2 regions of the Variovorax ureilyticus genome follow, and region 1 is predicted to be linked to the other one. Evidence: riboswitches for the same ligand, from Rfam matches in the RefSeq annotation. Region 1 holds a riboswitch; the other holds the start of a gene.
What was found. A riboswitch is a leader RNA that binds a small molecule or an ion and turns the genes downstream of it on or off. The one in region 1 is predicted to bind glycine.

Region 1 (6,656 bases):
TCCTCGATGACCCCGTGGACCACGTCCGCGGCCTCCGACGCCTTCTTGCCGAGTGCCTGATCGAGCGCCTTCTTCGTCAGTTCCCTGGAATGCAGGCCGCCCAGCGGATCGTTGCCCTTCTTGCGACGCCGTCGGCGCCAGCGTTCGAGCAGTTCGCGGAACGCAGTCTGGCTCGCCTGGTCGCCGACGAAACCGTCCTTGTCGCGCAACTGGAGGCTGTAGCCCTCGACCACCACCGAGGGCAGCTCGCGCGCGCCATGCACGTCGGGCAGCGGATGGTGGTCGCCGGTGCGCTTGCGGTGCTTGTGCCTGGCCATGCCTTGCCGCTCCTTCGCCGTTCAATCGGCGGTCGTCTTCAAAATGAGGCGCGCGGTTTCCTCCGGCGCATCCCAGTGCGGATAGTGGCCGCAACGCTCGAACCAGTGCAGCCGCGCGTCCGGGAACAATCGCTGCGCGCGCTCGGCCTGCCGGGGAAGGCAGATCCGGTCGGAACGGCCCCACCCGATCACGAGCCTCTTGCCCGGACGGCCGGCGGCGATGCCTTCCATGGGCGCGGCTCGCACAAGTCCGCCGAGCATCGCGCCGAACGATGCCGAAGCAGCGCAACTGCGCATCTCCTCCACCAGATGCGAAGCAGAAAGCAGCTCCGGCCGCGCCGAAAGCTGCGCGAGGAGCAGCCCGCGCGACCATTCGTGCGTGGCGATCGCCGGCATCGAATGCCGCATCAGCCGCGCCATACGCCACCAGAAGCACGCCGATGCCCAGTAGGCCTGCCGTTCCCAGCCGGCCCAGAAGCCCAACGGGCCCAGCGACACCACGGCGCCGACCACGCCCCCCCGTCGCGCCAGTTCGAGCACCAGCTGGGCGCCGAGCGAACTGCCCACCGCATCGGTGCCGAGCAGTTCGTGTTCCCGCAGAAACTGCGAGACGGCATCGGACATCGTACGGATCGAGACCTCGCCGGGCAGGGACGGACTCTTGCCGAAACCCGGCAAGTCGATCGCTGTCACGCTGCGCTCGGCGGCCAGCGGCTTCAGCACCGTCCGCCATGATCGCCAATTGCTGCCGAGCCCGTGAACGAGCAGCAACGGCTTGCCTTCGCCGCGGCGGACGTAATTGATGAGCACGCTTCAGTTTGCGTTCAGATTTGTCAACCCAGCATCGGCCCGACGCACCGCCCGCTGTAGGACAACACCTCGGCGCCGATCACGCTATGCCGCTCCCTCCCCTGTTCCACAAGGCGGTCGGGCCGATACACTGGATCGATGACGCCGCTGCGCCGCATCTGGTTCGCCGCCCTTGCCTGCGTGGGGCTCCTTTGGGGCGCGATGCCGTCGCACGCTCAGCAAGAAACGATGCGCGTCGGTTCCAAGCGCTTCACGGAGTCGTACATCCTCGCCGAGGTGCTGGCGCAGACGGCCGCTTCGCATCTGCCGTCCCAGCCCGTGGTGCGGCAAGGGCTCGGCAACACCGCCATCGTCTACGAGGCGCTGAACTCCGGCGGCATCGACCTCTATGCCGAATACACCGGGACCATCGCGCTGGAGATCCTCAAGAGCAACGGATCGATGACGCTCGAGCAGATGAACGCCGCGCTGCGCCCCCTCGGCCTGGGCGCCGCGATTCCGCTGGGCTTCAACGACGGCTACGCGCTCGCGATGCGCGCGGCGGACGCGGACCGGCTCGGCATCCGCACCCTGAGCGATCTTGCCAAGCACACCGGGCTGAAGCTGGGCCTGTCGAACGAATTCATCGGCCGCGCCGACGGCTGGCAGGGGCTCGCCGATCGCTACGGGTTCAAGCAGGGGCCGACCGGTCTCGACCACGGCCTGGCCTACGACGCCATCGCCGCGAAGCAGATCGACGTGATGGACATCTACACCACCGACGCGAAGATCGACCATCTCGGCCTGCGCGTGCTGGAGGACGACCGGCAGTACTTCCCGCGCTACGACGCCGTCGTGCTCTACCGCCTCGACCTGCCCACGCGCTGGCCGGCCGCATGGGCTGCCTTGCAGAAGCTCGAAGGCCGCATCGACGAGCGGACCATGATCGCGATGAATGCGCGCGCCGAGCTCAACGGCGCGGCCTTCGACTCCATCGCGCGGGACTTCCTCGCGCCCGCCAAGGCGCAGGCGCCGGCCGGCGCAGCAGGATCCCGCGACACCGCCGCGCGCGGCTTCACCGCCAAGCTGTTCGGTCCGGACTTCGGCCGCCTCGCCCGCCAGCACCTGCTGCTGGTCGCGATCTCCGTCGGGCTCGCGATCCTGATCGCGGTGCCCCTGGGCATCCTCGTGTTTCCCCGCCTGCGCGCCCGCGCGCTGGTGCTCGGGCTGACGGGGCTGCTGCAGACCATCCCATCGCTTGCGCTGCTGGCGATCCTGATCTCGCTCGTCGGCGTGATCGGCACCTTGCCTGCGTTGATCGCACTCACCCTGTATTCGCTGCTGCCCATCATGCGCAACACGGTGACCGGGCTGACGGAAGTGCCGTCCGGGCTGCGGATGGCCGGCACGGCGCTGGGCATGACCCACGGCCAAAGCCTGCGCCTGGTGCAGTTGCCGCTGGCGCTGCCCACCATCCTGGCCGGCGTGCGGACGGCGACCACCATCGCGATCGGCACCGCGACCATCGCCGCCTTCATCGGCGCGGGCGGCTTCGGCGAGCGGATCGTGACCGGCCTCGCGCTCAATGACCGCCAGTTGCTCGCGGCCGGCGCGATTCCGGCCGCGGCGTTGGCGCTGCTGAGCGAAGCGGTCTTCGAAATCCTCGAGTACCTGATGCGTCGCGGGCGCTGAGGAGACTGTCGATCCCTTACACTCGCCCAGTCAGGAGAGAGCCTCGCGCGACGGGGCCGCCGAAGGCGCAGGGCCCCGCATTGCAGGGGCCCGAACGCTCAGGCAAAAGGACTGACGAAGCGCCCCAGCGGGCGTTTCCTTGCTGGAGAGAGGCGACCCGCCCCGCAATGACGGATGGCGGAATCGTCCACCGAAGGAGCAAGCCTCGATCGTGGGGTGAATCTCTCAGGTAAAGCGGACAGCAGGGGTGGCCCATGGCTCCGGTCATGGATCGGACTACCCCTTTGCCTTTGGAGAATGCCTTGGCTTCCGCATCGACCGACGACCTTCTGAAGACGCCGCTCCACGCCCTGCACGTGGAACTCGGCGCGCGCATGGTGCCTTTCGCGGGTTACGCGATGCCCGTGCAATACCCCGCCGGCCTGATGGCCGAGCACAAACACACACGCGAGGCCGCCGGCCTGTTCGACATCTCGCACATGGGCCAGCTTCGACTGGTCGGTCCCGACGCCGCGGCCGCATTCGAGACTCTCATGCCGGTCGACGTTGCCGGGCTCGCGCCGGGCAAGCAGCGATACGGGCTGCTGCTCAATGACGAGGGCGGCATCCTCGACGACCTCATGTTCTTCAACGAAGGCCACGATTCGTGGTTCGTCGTGGTCAACGGCGCGTGCAAGGCCGCCGACATCGCGCACATCAACGCGAAGATCGGCCACCGCTGCCAGGTCCTGCCGATGCCCGACCACGCCTTGCTCGCGCTTCAGGGTCCGCAGGCCGCATCGACGCTCGCGCGGCTTTCGCCCGGCATCGAGCAGTTCGTCTTCATGACCGGCGGTGCAGTGCGCATCGGCAATATCCCGGCCTTCGTCACCCGCAGCGGCTATACCGGCGAGGACGGCTTCGAGATTTCCGTTGCTGCCGCCGATGCCGAAGCGCTCGCCCGGCTGCTGCTGGCGCAACCCGAAGTCAAGCCGATCGGCCTCGGCGCGCGCAATTCGCTGCGGCTCGAAGCGGGGCTGTGCCTCTACGGCAACGACATCGACGAAACCACCACGCCCGTCGAGGCTTCGCTCGGCTGGGCGATGCAAAAGGTTCGCCGCGCGGGCGGCGCGCGCGAAGGCGGCTTCCCGGGCGCCGCGAAGATCCTGGCGCAGTTCACCGCATCGACCGGCACGGCCGGCCATCTCGACCACGACACCCTCAAGCGCAAGCGCGTGGGCCTCGTCGCGCTGGAGCGTATCCCGGTGCGCGACGGCACCCCGCTCGAATCCTTCGAAGGCGCGGCCATTGGCCATGTCACCAGCGGGCTGCTCGGTCCGACGGTCGACCGGCCGATCGCCATGGGCTACGTCGCGCTCGCCTATGCCGAGCCCGGCACGCGCATCCAGGCGATCGTGCGCGGCAAGCCGGTACCGATGGAAGTCAGCACCATGCCTTTCGTTCCCGCCCGCTACTACCGCGGCTGAAGTCACACGCTTTCACCGTTTTTTCATCAAGGAGCATTTTTCATGACCACCAAGTTCACCAAGGATCACGAGTGGGTCCGCACCGAATCGGATGCGGCGCTCGTCACCGTCGGCATCACCGTCCACGCGCAGGACGCGCTCGGCGATGTGGTCTTCGTCGACCTGCCGGAGGTGGGAAAGTCCTTCGCCCAGGGCGAGGTGGCCGGTGTGGTCGAGTCGGTCAAGGCGGCGGCGGATGTGTTCATGCCCGTTTCCGGCGAGATCACGGAAGTCAACGAAGCGCTGCGCGCCGATCCGTCGCTGGCCAACAGCGCGCCGATGGAAGGGGGCTGGTTCTTCAAGGTGCGCGTGAGCGATCCTGCACAGCTCGATGCACTCCTGGACGAAACCGCCTACGAGAAGTTCTCGGCTGAAAGCTGAGTCACCGAGGAAGCCCCTCTCCTTGCCCTGCCTGCCCTCTTTGCGAACCGCTGACATGTCGACCGTCCTGCCCCTCACCCCCTCGCTCGGCGATCTCGAGAACGCCGATGAATTCATCGCACGCCACGTCGGAATCGAACCCCAGGACGAAGCGCGCATGCTGCCGGCCATCGGCTCCGCCACGCGCGCAGAGCTGATCGACGGCATCGTGCCGCCGGCCATCCGCCGCGCCAGGCCCATGCGCCTGCCGCCGGCAGTGACGGAAGCCGAAGCGCTGGCCGAACTCAAGGCCATCGCCGGCAAGAACAAGGTCGCGAAGAGCTACATCGGCCAGGGCTACTACGGCACGCACACGCCCGGCGTGATCCTGCGCAACGTGCTGGAGAACCCGGCCTGGTACACCGCCTACACGCCCTATCAGGCCGAGATTTCGCAGGGCCGCATGGAAGCGCTGGTCAACTTCCAGACCATGGTGTGCGACCTCACGGGCATGGCGATCGCCAACGCGTCGATGCTCGACGAAGCGACGGCCGCGGCCGAGGCGATGACGCTCGCGCGCCGCAGCGTGAAGAGCAAGAGCAACGTCTTCCTGGTCTCGGGCGACTGCCACCCGCAGACCATCGAGGTCATCAAGACCCGCGCCGCGCCGCTCGGCATCGAGGTGCGGGTGAGCACCATCTCCGAAACCCTGCCGCACCTGATGGCGAGCTGCGAGTTCTTCGGCGTGCTCGCGCAGTACCCCGCCACGACAGGCCATGTGCACGACCTGCGGCCCCTCGCGGGCCATGCGCACCAGTTCGACGCCGCCTTCTGCGTCGCGGCCGACCTGCTGGCGCTCACCATGCTGACGCCGCCCGGCGAGTGGGACGCCGACATCGTCTGCGGCACCACGCAGCGCTTCGGCATGCCGATGGGGAACGGCGGACCGCACGCGGCCTACCTCGCCTGCCGCGACGATTTCAAGCGCTCGTTGCCGGGGCGAATCGTCGGTGTCAGCGTCGACGCGCATGGCGAGCCGGCCTACCGGCTCGCGCTGCAGACGCGCGAGCAGCACATCCGCCGCGAAAAGGCGACGTCCAACATCTGCACGGCGCAGGTGCTGCCCGCGGTGATCGCCAGCATGTACGCCGTCTACCACGGCCCCGAAGGCCTCAAGCGCATCGCGCAGCGCGTGGCGGCACTGACGGCCGTGCTTGCGCAAGGCCTCGAACAGATGGGCCGCGAGCTGGTCAACGCAACGGCCTTCGACACGCTCACGGTCAAGACCGGCGAAGACACCGCGAAGATCGTGGAACGTGCCGAAGCGGGCGGCGTCAACCTCGGCCAGCGTGTGCAGAACCACCTCGGCATCTCGCTGGACGAGACCACCACGCGCGCCGACATCGAGACCTTGTGGGCGCTCTTCGTGCCGACAGGCACGCCGATGCCGCGCTTCGAGGAACTCTCCGCCCGCGTGACCTCGCGCATCCCCGAGGACCTGCGCCGCACCTCGGCGTTCCTCACGCACCCGGTCTTCAACACGCACAAGAGCGAAACCGCGATGCTGCGCTACATCCGCAGCCTCGGCGACAAGGACCTCGCGCTGGACCGCAGCATGATCCCGCTCGGCAGCTGCACGATGAAGCTCAACGCGACCAGCGAGATGATCCCGATCACCTGGCCCGAGTTCGCGAACATCCATCCCTTCGCGCCGGCCAGCCAGCGCCTCGGCTACGACCAGCTCGACAAGCAGTTGCGCGCGTGGCTGTGCGAAGCCACCGGCTACGCCGGCATCAGCCTGCAGCCCAATGCCGGCTCGCAGGGCGAGTACGCGGGCCTGCTCGCGATCAAGGCCTTCCATGAAGCCAAGGGGCAAGGCCATCGCAACGTGTGCCTGATCCCGTTCTCCGCGCACGGCACCAATCCGGCGAGCGCGCACATGGTCGGCATGAAGGTGGTGGTCACCGCCTGCGATGCGGAAGGCAACGTGGAC
Region 2 (6,656 bases), on a different contig from region 1:
GCTCCGCACAGTGAGTACTCGCCCCGGCCGTTCATGCCCTCCCAAAAGGATTCGGACATGCGCGTGGTAGTACTCGGCGCCGGCCTGCACGGCGTCACGACGGCCTATTACCTCCAGCAGCTCGGTCACGAGGTGATCGTGATCGATCGCCATGCGACGCCGGCTGCCAAGGCCCGGGGCCGGATTCCCTCCCCCGAAGGCACTGCGGCGCCCGACACCGGCCACGTATCGTTGCCGACGAAGCCGGCGCCAGGTCCCTGGTCGCGCCTTCGGGCCTTCGTGCGTCGTCGTTTCGGGAAGCTGCTCGACCGCGCGGCGATGCCTCCCGGAAGCAATCCGCTCGATCACCTGGTCCGCCTGGCCGCCTACAGCCGCCGGAGCGCCCTCGCGCTGCGCGATGAATCCGGCATGCCGCAGCGCCCGCGCTCGACCGGTCATATGACCGTCTACACCGATGCCAAGTCGTTCCGGGGACGCATCGAACGGGCCCCGCATTGGTCGGAACTGGGCTGCGAGGACCGCCTGCTGTCGGCCGACGAGGCGATCGGGTTGGAGCCATCCCTGCATCTCTTGGGCGGCCGACTGGCTGGCGCGACCTACTCGCCCGACGATCCGGCGCGCGACCCTTCGCAGTTCGCGGCAGGCATCGTCTTCCTGTGCCGCGCGGCAGGCGTGCGCTTCATGATGAAGCACACCGTGGTCTCGCTGAAGGAGCGCGACGGCCGCATCGACCACGTCGAGCTGCTGGATGCACAGGGTCAGCCGATGATCGTGCGTGCGCAGTCCTATGTGCTGGCGCTCGGCGCATCGAGCGTGCTGCATGCCGAGCACCTCGGCATCGACATGCCGCTGCGCTTTGTGCGCGAGTACGTGGTCACGTTGCCGACCAAGGATCTCTCGATGGCGCCCCGCATCGCGCTGCACGACCGCCAGGGCAAGCTGCGCATCCGGCGGGTGGAGAACGCCGGCGGCCACCACCTGCGCATCACCTCCACGGTCCGCGTCTCCGATGACGAGGAGAACGAACCCGATTCGGACCGCTTCGATGCAATCCTTCGCCGCGTCGAGACCCTCTTTCCGGGCGTGGTCGACACCAGCCGCGCGTCGCTCGAAACCGCGATGCACGCGGTCAGCAGCAACCGCCTGCCGATGATCGGCAAGACGCGGCTGCCCAACCTTTTCCTCAATACGGCCCCCGGCACGCCGAGCTGGACGAACGCGCTCGGCGCGGGCAAGTCCATCGCGCGCATCGTGAGCGGCTTGCGGCCCGAGCTCGATTTCGCGTTCCGCGGCCTGTAGACCTGTAGCCGGCGCGCGGCGAAGTCCCTACAATCGCCCCACTTGCAGGAGAGCGGGCCGCGAAGGCGGCCCCACCGAAGGCGCAAACTCCCATAAACGCTCAGGTCGGCTCGCAACGGGCCCGTACTGCAATCGACTGTCAGAGCCGTCTGGAGAGCCATCACGCCATGTGATGCACCGAAGGAGCAAGCCCTGTTGCGGGTGCAACGGGTGAATCTCTCAGGTACCGAGGACAGGGGGAGCGGCAACTTGGACGCGAGAGTCCGGTTGCTTTTCTTTTTTCACAGCACCGGTTTCCATTCGTCCAAGCGCTGCAACCTCAAAGGGTTCTGAAATGCGCGTGATCGTTCTTGGCGCCGGCCTGCTCGGCGTGACCTCAGCCTACTACCTCCAGCAGCTCGGCCACGAAGTGACCGTGATCGACCGGCAGGCCACCCCGGCCGCCGAAACCAGCTTCGCCAACGGCGGCCAGATCTCGGTGAGCCACGCCGAGCCGTGGGCCAATCCCAGCGCACCGCTCAAGGTGCTGCAATGGCTCGGCAAGGAAGACGCGCCGCTGCTCTTCCGTCTGCGCGCCGACATGCGGCAGTGGCTCTGGGGACTGCAGTTCCTGCGCGAATGCTCCCCGGCGCGCACCCGCCACAACATCGAGCAGATCGTGCGCCTGGGCACTTATAGCCGCGACACGCTTCAGCAACTGCGGCGCGACACCGGCATCGGCTACGAACAACGCACCCAGGGCATCCTGCACTTCTATACGAACCAGAAGGAATTCGATGGCGCGCTCGAGCCGGCCGAGCAGATGCGCGCCCTCGGTTGCGAGCGCCGCGTGATTTCGGCCGACGAGGCCGTGGCACTCGAGCCTGCGCTGGCTCACATGCGCCCGCAGCTCGCCGGCGCCACCTACACCGCCGAAGACGAATCGGGCGATGCGAACCGCTTCGCGCGCGAGCTCGTCAAGCTCGCCGAAGCCGCTGGCGTGCGCTTTCTCATGAGCCACACCGTGACCGCGCTGCGCGAAGCCGGCGGCACCATCGATCACGTCGAAGCCACCGACAGCGAAGGCCGCTTCCAGCGCATCCGCGGCGACGCCTACGTGCTCGCGATGGGCTCGCTCAGCCCGCTCTACGCAGCGCCGCTGGGCATCCGCCTGCCGATCTATCCGGCCAAGGGCTACTCGGTCACGATGCCGGTGATCGATCCCACGAAGGCGCACCAGGTCTCGCTGACCGACGATGAGTTCAAGCTCGTCTTCTCGCGCTACACATCGGCCAACGGCGACCGCCTGCGCATCGCCGGCACTGCGGAGCTGAACGGCTACGACCGCGACCTCAACCGCGTGCGCTGCGAAGCGATCGTGCGTCGGGTGGAGCAGCTCTTCCCCGGCGCGGGCGATGCATCGAAGGCGCAGTTCTGGACCGGCCTGCGCCCCGCGACGCCGAGCAACGTGCCGCTGATCGGCGCGACCAAGCTGCCGAACCTGTTCCTCAACACGGGCCACGGCACGCTCGGCTGGACGCACGCGTGCGGCTCCGGAAAGTCGATCGCGCGCATCGTGAGCGGGCTCGCGCCCGAGGTGGATTTCGCGTTCACCGGGCTGCGTGCCGCTCAGTCGCCGGCCGTGAAGACCGTCAGCACGCCGGTGTAGCCGTAGAGGTGATGCCGCGCGATCTCGCCGGCGGCGAAAAAGCCGACGAGCGGCACGTCGCCAAGCGCGTGGCGCACGATCTGCAACTCGGCGTTCGGCGCGCCGAAGTGCGGCCCCCCACGGCCCGAGCAGCTCACGTACACCGCACCTGCGACGCGGCGCGCCGGATGCGGCCCCGCACCGGTTTCATCGCCGGCGACCGCGCGCGCGGTGGCGAGCGTCTGCTCCTCGGGCTCCAGTTCCTCGCGGATCTCGGCACAGACGCGCATGAGATCGGCGCGCGCGGCCTGCGCGTTGCGTCGGCAGAAGGACATGAGCATGCCGGGCTCGACGACGTCCGCGATCGCCACGCCGCGCCGGGTCGGATCGAGGCCGATGATGTGCCGCACCCGCACGTCGGAACCCAGATCGCGCGTGCGGCGAACACGATCGGTGCCGGCTTCCGCGAGGCCCACCAGCGTGGCGCGGACTGCGGCGATGGCCTGCTCGGGCTCGTCGAGCGACACGTGCAGATCCTCCAGCAGCACGTCGAGGGCCGGCCGGCCATCGAGCTTGAGCAGCAGGTTGCCGTCGGCCTCCGTGATCTCGCGTTCCTCCGACACCGGCTGGCAGCCCTGCGTGACGCGCGACACCAGTCGCACGCCTTCGCCGAACACCACGCCTGAGAGGCCGCCAGAAAACACCCCGCCGTGCGCGCCGTGGCCCGGGATGTTGCCGTTGCCGCCGACAGCGAACTGCAGCGAGCCGGCACGGCCAGACGAGAGGCCACCGAAGAGATAGCCGGTATCGGTGCGCTCCGCCATCTCGGCGATCAGCTCGGCGAGCTCGGGCGTGTGCGGGTCGGCATGGACGAGTGCCGTGTGCGCCGAGAAGCCGCTCATCTCGGTGCTCGCGAGCGGCGCCACGCCGGAGAACACCCGGTACTGGTCGCTCGGCAGCTCGCAAAGCATCACGCTGAGGGCCGGCTCGTCGAAATATTCGGCGTTGTTGGCCGAGACGCCGACGCCCACCGTGCCGGACCAGTCGGTCACCTCGGGCAGTTCGGCGCCCAGGTGATCAAGGATCTCCTGCGCATCGGCCGAATAGTGGTCGGTGATGTAGAGCAGGCCCAACGTCGGCGACTGCGCGTAGTCGGGCAGCGCCATCTGTGCCCGAAGTTGCGCGAGCACCAGCCCTGCGGCCATGCGCCATTGCGGATGGGTGGCGTGGCCCGAGGGAAACATCTTCATGGGCACGGCTTTCGCTGCGGGAAGGGATACGGTGCCGGCTTCAGCGCGCCCGCTTGCGCGCCGGAGCCCGCGTCTTGCCGGCAGCGGCGGCACGCTGGCCGCCGGCCGACGCCTTGCTCTCCGCGGAAGCCGGCTGCTTGGCCGATTTGGCTGCCGGCGCCTTTCGCGTCGCCGCGCCGGTGGCCGGCTGGGCTATCACGGGCATCTTCAACTGTGAAGCTTCCTGCAGGGCTGCGCTGGCGATCTGCTGGAATTGCTGCGTGAGCGCCCCCCACCATTGCAGCGGGTCGACCACGCCCGCTTCCTCGGCCGCAGCGTCGCCGCCGTTGCCGCGCGTGCGCCGGGAGGGCTTCGCGGTCGCGGGGGCTTCCGCTTCTTCCGCTTCTTCCGCTTGTTCCGCTTCTTCTGCTTCAACGACCGGTTCGGCCTTCTTCGGCTCCGGCTTGGGTGCGGGTGCCGCCGCGGGCTCGGACGCAGCCATCGCCTGCCGCGTGAAGACGCTCGCGAGATCCTCCATCTGCACGTTCATGCCGCGCAGGGTCGACAGCGTCATCTTCTGCACTTCGAGCGCCTGGATGGTGGCCTTGAGCGCATGCCCGTTCTGCTCGAGCCAGAACTGCACGGTCTTGAGCTCCTGGATGCGCTTGTCGACTTCTTCGACGCTGAGTGTCGGGGCGACCCAACTCGCGAGACTCGGCATGCCGGGCGTCGCGCCCGCTGCCGCGCTTCCGCTGGCCAGGTTCTTGAGGAAATCGAATCCGGGAACGAACTGGCTGAAGGCGAAAGGCTTGCTCGTGTCGCTCATGAAGGGCCTCGGGACGAGAGTTGTTGTGCGGCCAGCTTACTCCAAGGCGGCCGCGTTTTGGGCGGCCCGCGCCGCCCTGTCCGTCAATGCTTGTGCTCGCCTGCCGCGGCCGCGCCGGAGGCCGTCTGAACCGGCACCTTGAGCTCGAGCGAGCTCCTCTGGCCCTTCGCGTCTTCGAAGAGCAGCGTCAGCGGAACGCTCGTTCCATTGACGAGCGGCTGCTTCAGATCCATCAGCATCAGGTGGTAGCCGCCGGGCTTGAACTCGACTGTCTGGCGCGCGGGCAGTTCCAGGCTCGGCAGGCCGCGCATGCGCATGGTGTCGCCTTCCATCTTCATCTCGTGGACTTCGGCGACGCCCGCCGCAGGCGTGGAAGCGCCGACGAGCCGGGCACCCGAGGGCGCGCTGAGCTTCATGAAAGCGCCGGTGCCGCTTTGGCCGGGCACGGAAGCACGGATCCACGCATCGCGCACATCGACCGGCGCGACGCCGGCTGCCAGCACGTCGAGCCGCGCGGCCGGGCTGTCGAGGCCGGCGGTGGAGGTGCCGCTGGCGGGAACCTGCGCCCAGTCCGAGCTGCCCGTGTCGCAGTCCTGCAGCACCTTGAACCACAGCACGCCCGGCGTGGCGGGCAGCTTGCCGCGCAGCACGAATTCCGCGCGCTCGCCGGTGGGCAGCGCGGCCTGGGCGTTCTCCGCCTTCCAGCGCACTTCGCCGCCGTTGTCGCCGGCCGGCGGTGCTTCGAGCTTCCAGCCCTTGCGCGCCTGCGCGTCGGTGAAGGCAAAGCCCTTGGGCAGGCGAACGGTGATGCCGGTGGTGCTTTTCGCGCCCTGGCAGGCATGGCCGACGCGGAAAGCCGCTTCGTACTCGCTGCCGGCGGTGGCGCCGCCCGGCGGCAGGCTCACATGGGCGAAGGCGCTGCCGGTCCAGGCGAACACGATGCAGGCGGCGAGCCGGCGAAGCGGGAAGGAGGCGTTCATGGAGGTGTTCATCGGAGACTTTCGTGAAGTGTTGTATGTCGGGTCAGAGGTCGTAGCGAAGTTCTGCGGTGTAGGTGCGCTGCGGATACGGGTGGAAATTCCAGTACTGGTCGTTGTTGGCGTTGTCGATGCCGAAGGCCGCCGCCCAGCGGCGGTCGATCTGGTAGCGAACGCGCAGGTCGACGGTGAAGTACCTGCTCGCGCCGAAGTAGGCGAAGCCGTTCACGTCGCTGTTGTCGAGGGTCGAATACTGCCTGCCGCTGTAGCGCGCGGCCACGGTGAAGGCCCACTGCGCGTCGGGCTTGTAGGTGCCGTAGACCGTCGAGCGCCATTGCGGCACGCGCGGCTGCCATTTGCCGACGCTGGCGGGAAAGGCCGCGTTGGCCACGATCTCCGAATCAGCATAGGTGAGGCTCGCGCCGAGGTCCAGGCCGCGCACGAAGACGTTTTCGCCCGTGTAGGCCACCTCCAGTCCGTTGGTGCGTACCCTGTCGACGTTCTGCACCCGCGAGATGCTCGTGTTCGGGATGAGCTGGCTGTAGAGCGCATCGTCGGTCGTCTCGTGGAAGAAGGTCGCGCGTGCGATCCCGTTGCCCAGGTCCTTCTCGGCCGACAACTCGCCGGTCCACGACTTCTCAGGCTTCAGGTTGGGGTCGTTGATGAACGCCAGTGCACCGCCCGACGTGGCGCCGTAG

Region 2: it holds a riboswitch for glycine, as region 1 does, so the genes downstream of both, WKW77_RS10780 (D-amino acid dehydrogenase) here and gcvT (glycine cleavage system aminomethyltransferase GcvT) in region 1, are expected to answer to the same signal.

The regions. Positions count from the first base shown of each region.
Region 1 is NZ_JBBKZU010000003.1:404,619-411,274, reverse strand. Features, by position in the region: gene WKW77_RS09400 (ROK family protein) at 1-317, opposite strand, end outside; gene WKW77_RS09395 (alpha/beta fold hydrolase) at 339-1,127, opposite strand; gene WKW77_RS09390 (ABC transporter permease/substrate-binding protein) at 1,266-2,798, shown strand; glycine riboswitch at 2,820-2,918, shown strand; glycine riboswitch at 2,931-3,050, shown strand; gene gcvT (glycine cleavage system aminomethyltransferase GcvT) at 3,065-4,264, shown strand; gene gcvH (glycine cleavage system protein GcvH) at 4,307-4,684, shown strand; gene gcvP (aminomethyl-transferring glycine dehydrogenase) at 4,740-6,656, shown strand, end outside.
Region 2 is NZ_JBBKZU010000004.1:122,093-128,748, reverse strand. Features, by position in the region: gene WKW77_RS10785 (FAD-dependent oxidoreductase) at 58-1,299, shown strand; glycine riboswitch at 1,335-1,438, shown strand; glycine riboswitch at 1,439-1,545, shown strand; gene WKW77_RS10780 (D-amino acid dehydrogenase) at 1,634-2,947, shown strand; gene WKW77_RS10775 (FIST signal transduction protein) at 2,908-4,176, opposite strand; gene WKW77_RS10770 (PhaM family polyhydroxyalkanoate granule multifunctional regulatory protein) at 4,217-4,981, opposite strand; gene WKW77_RS10765 (copper chaperone PCu(A)C domain-containing protein) at 5,065-5,973, opposite strand; gene WKW77_RS10760 (TonB-dependent receptor) at 6,005-6,656, opposite strand, start outside.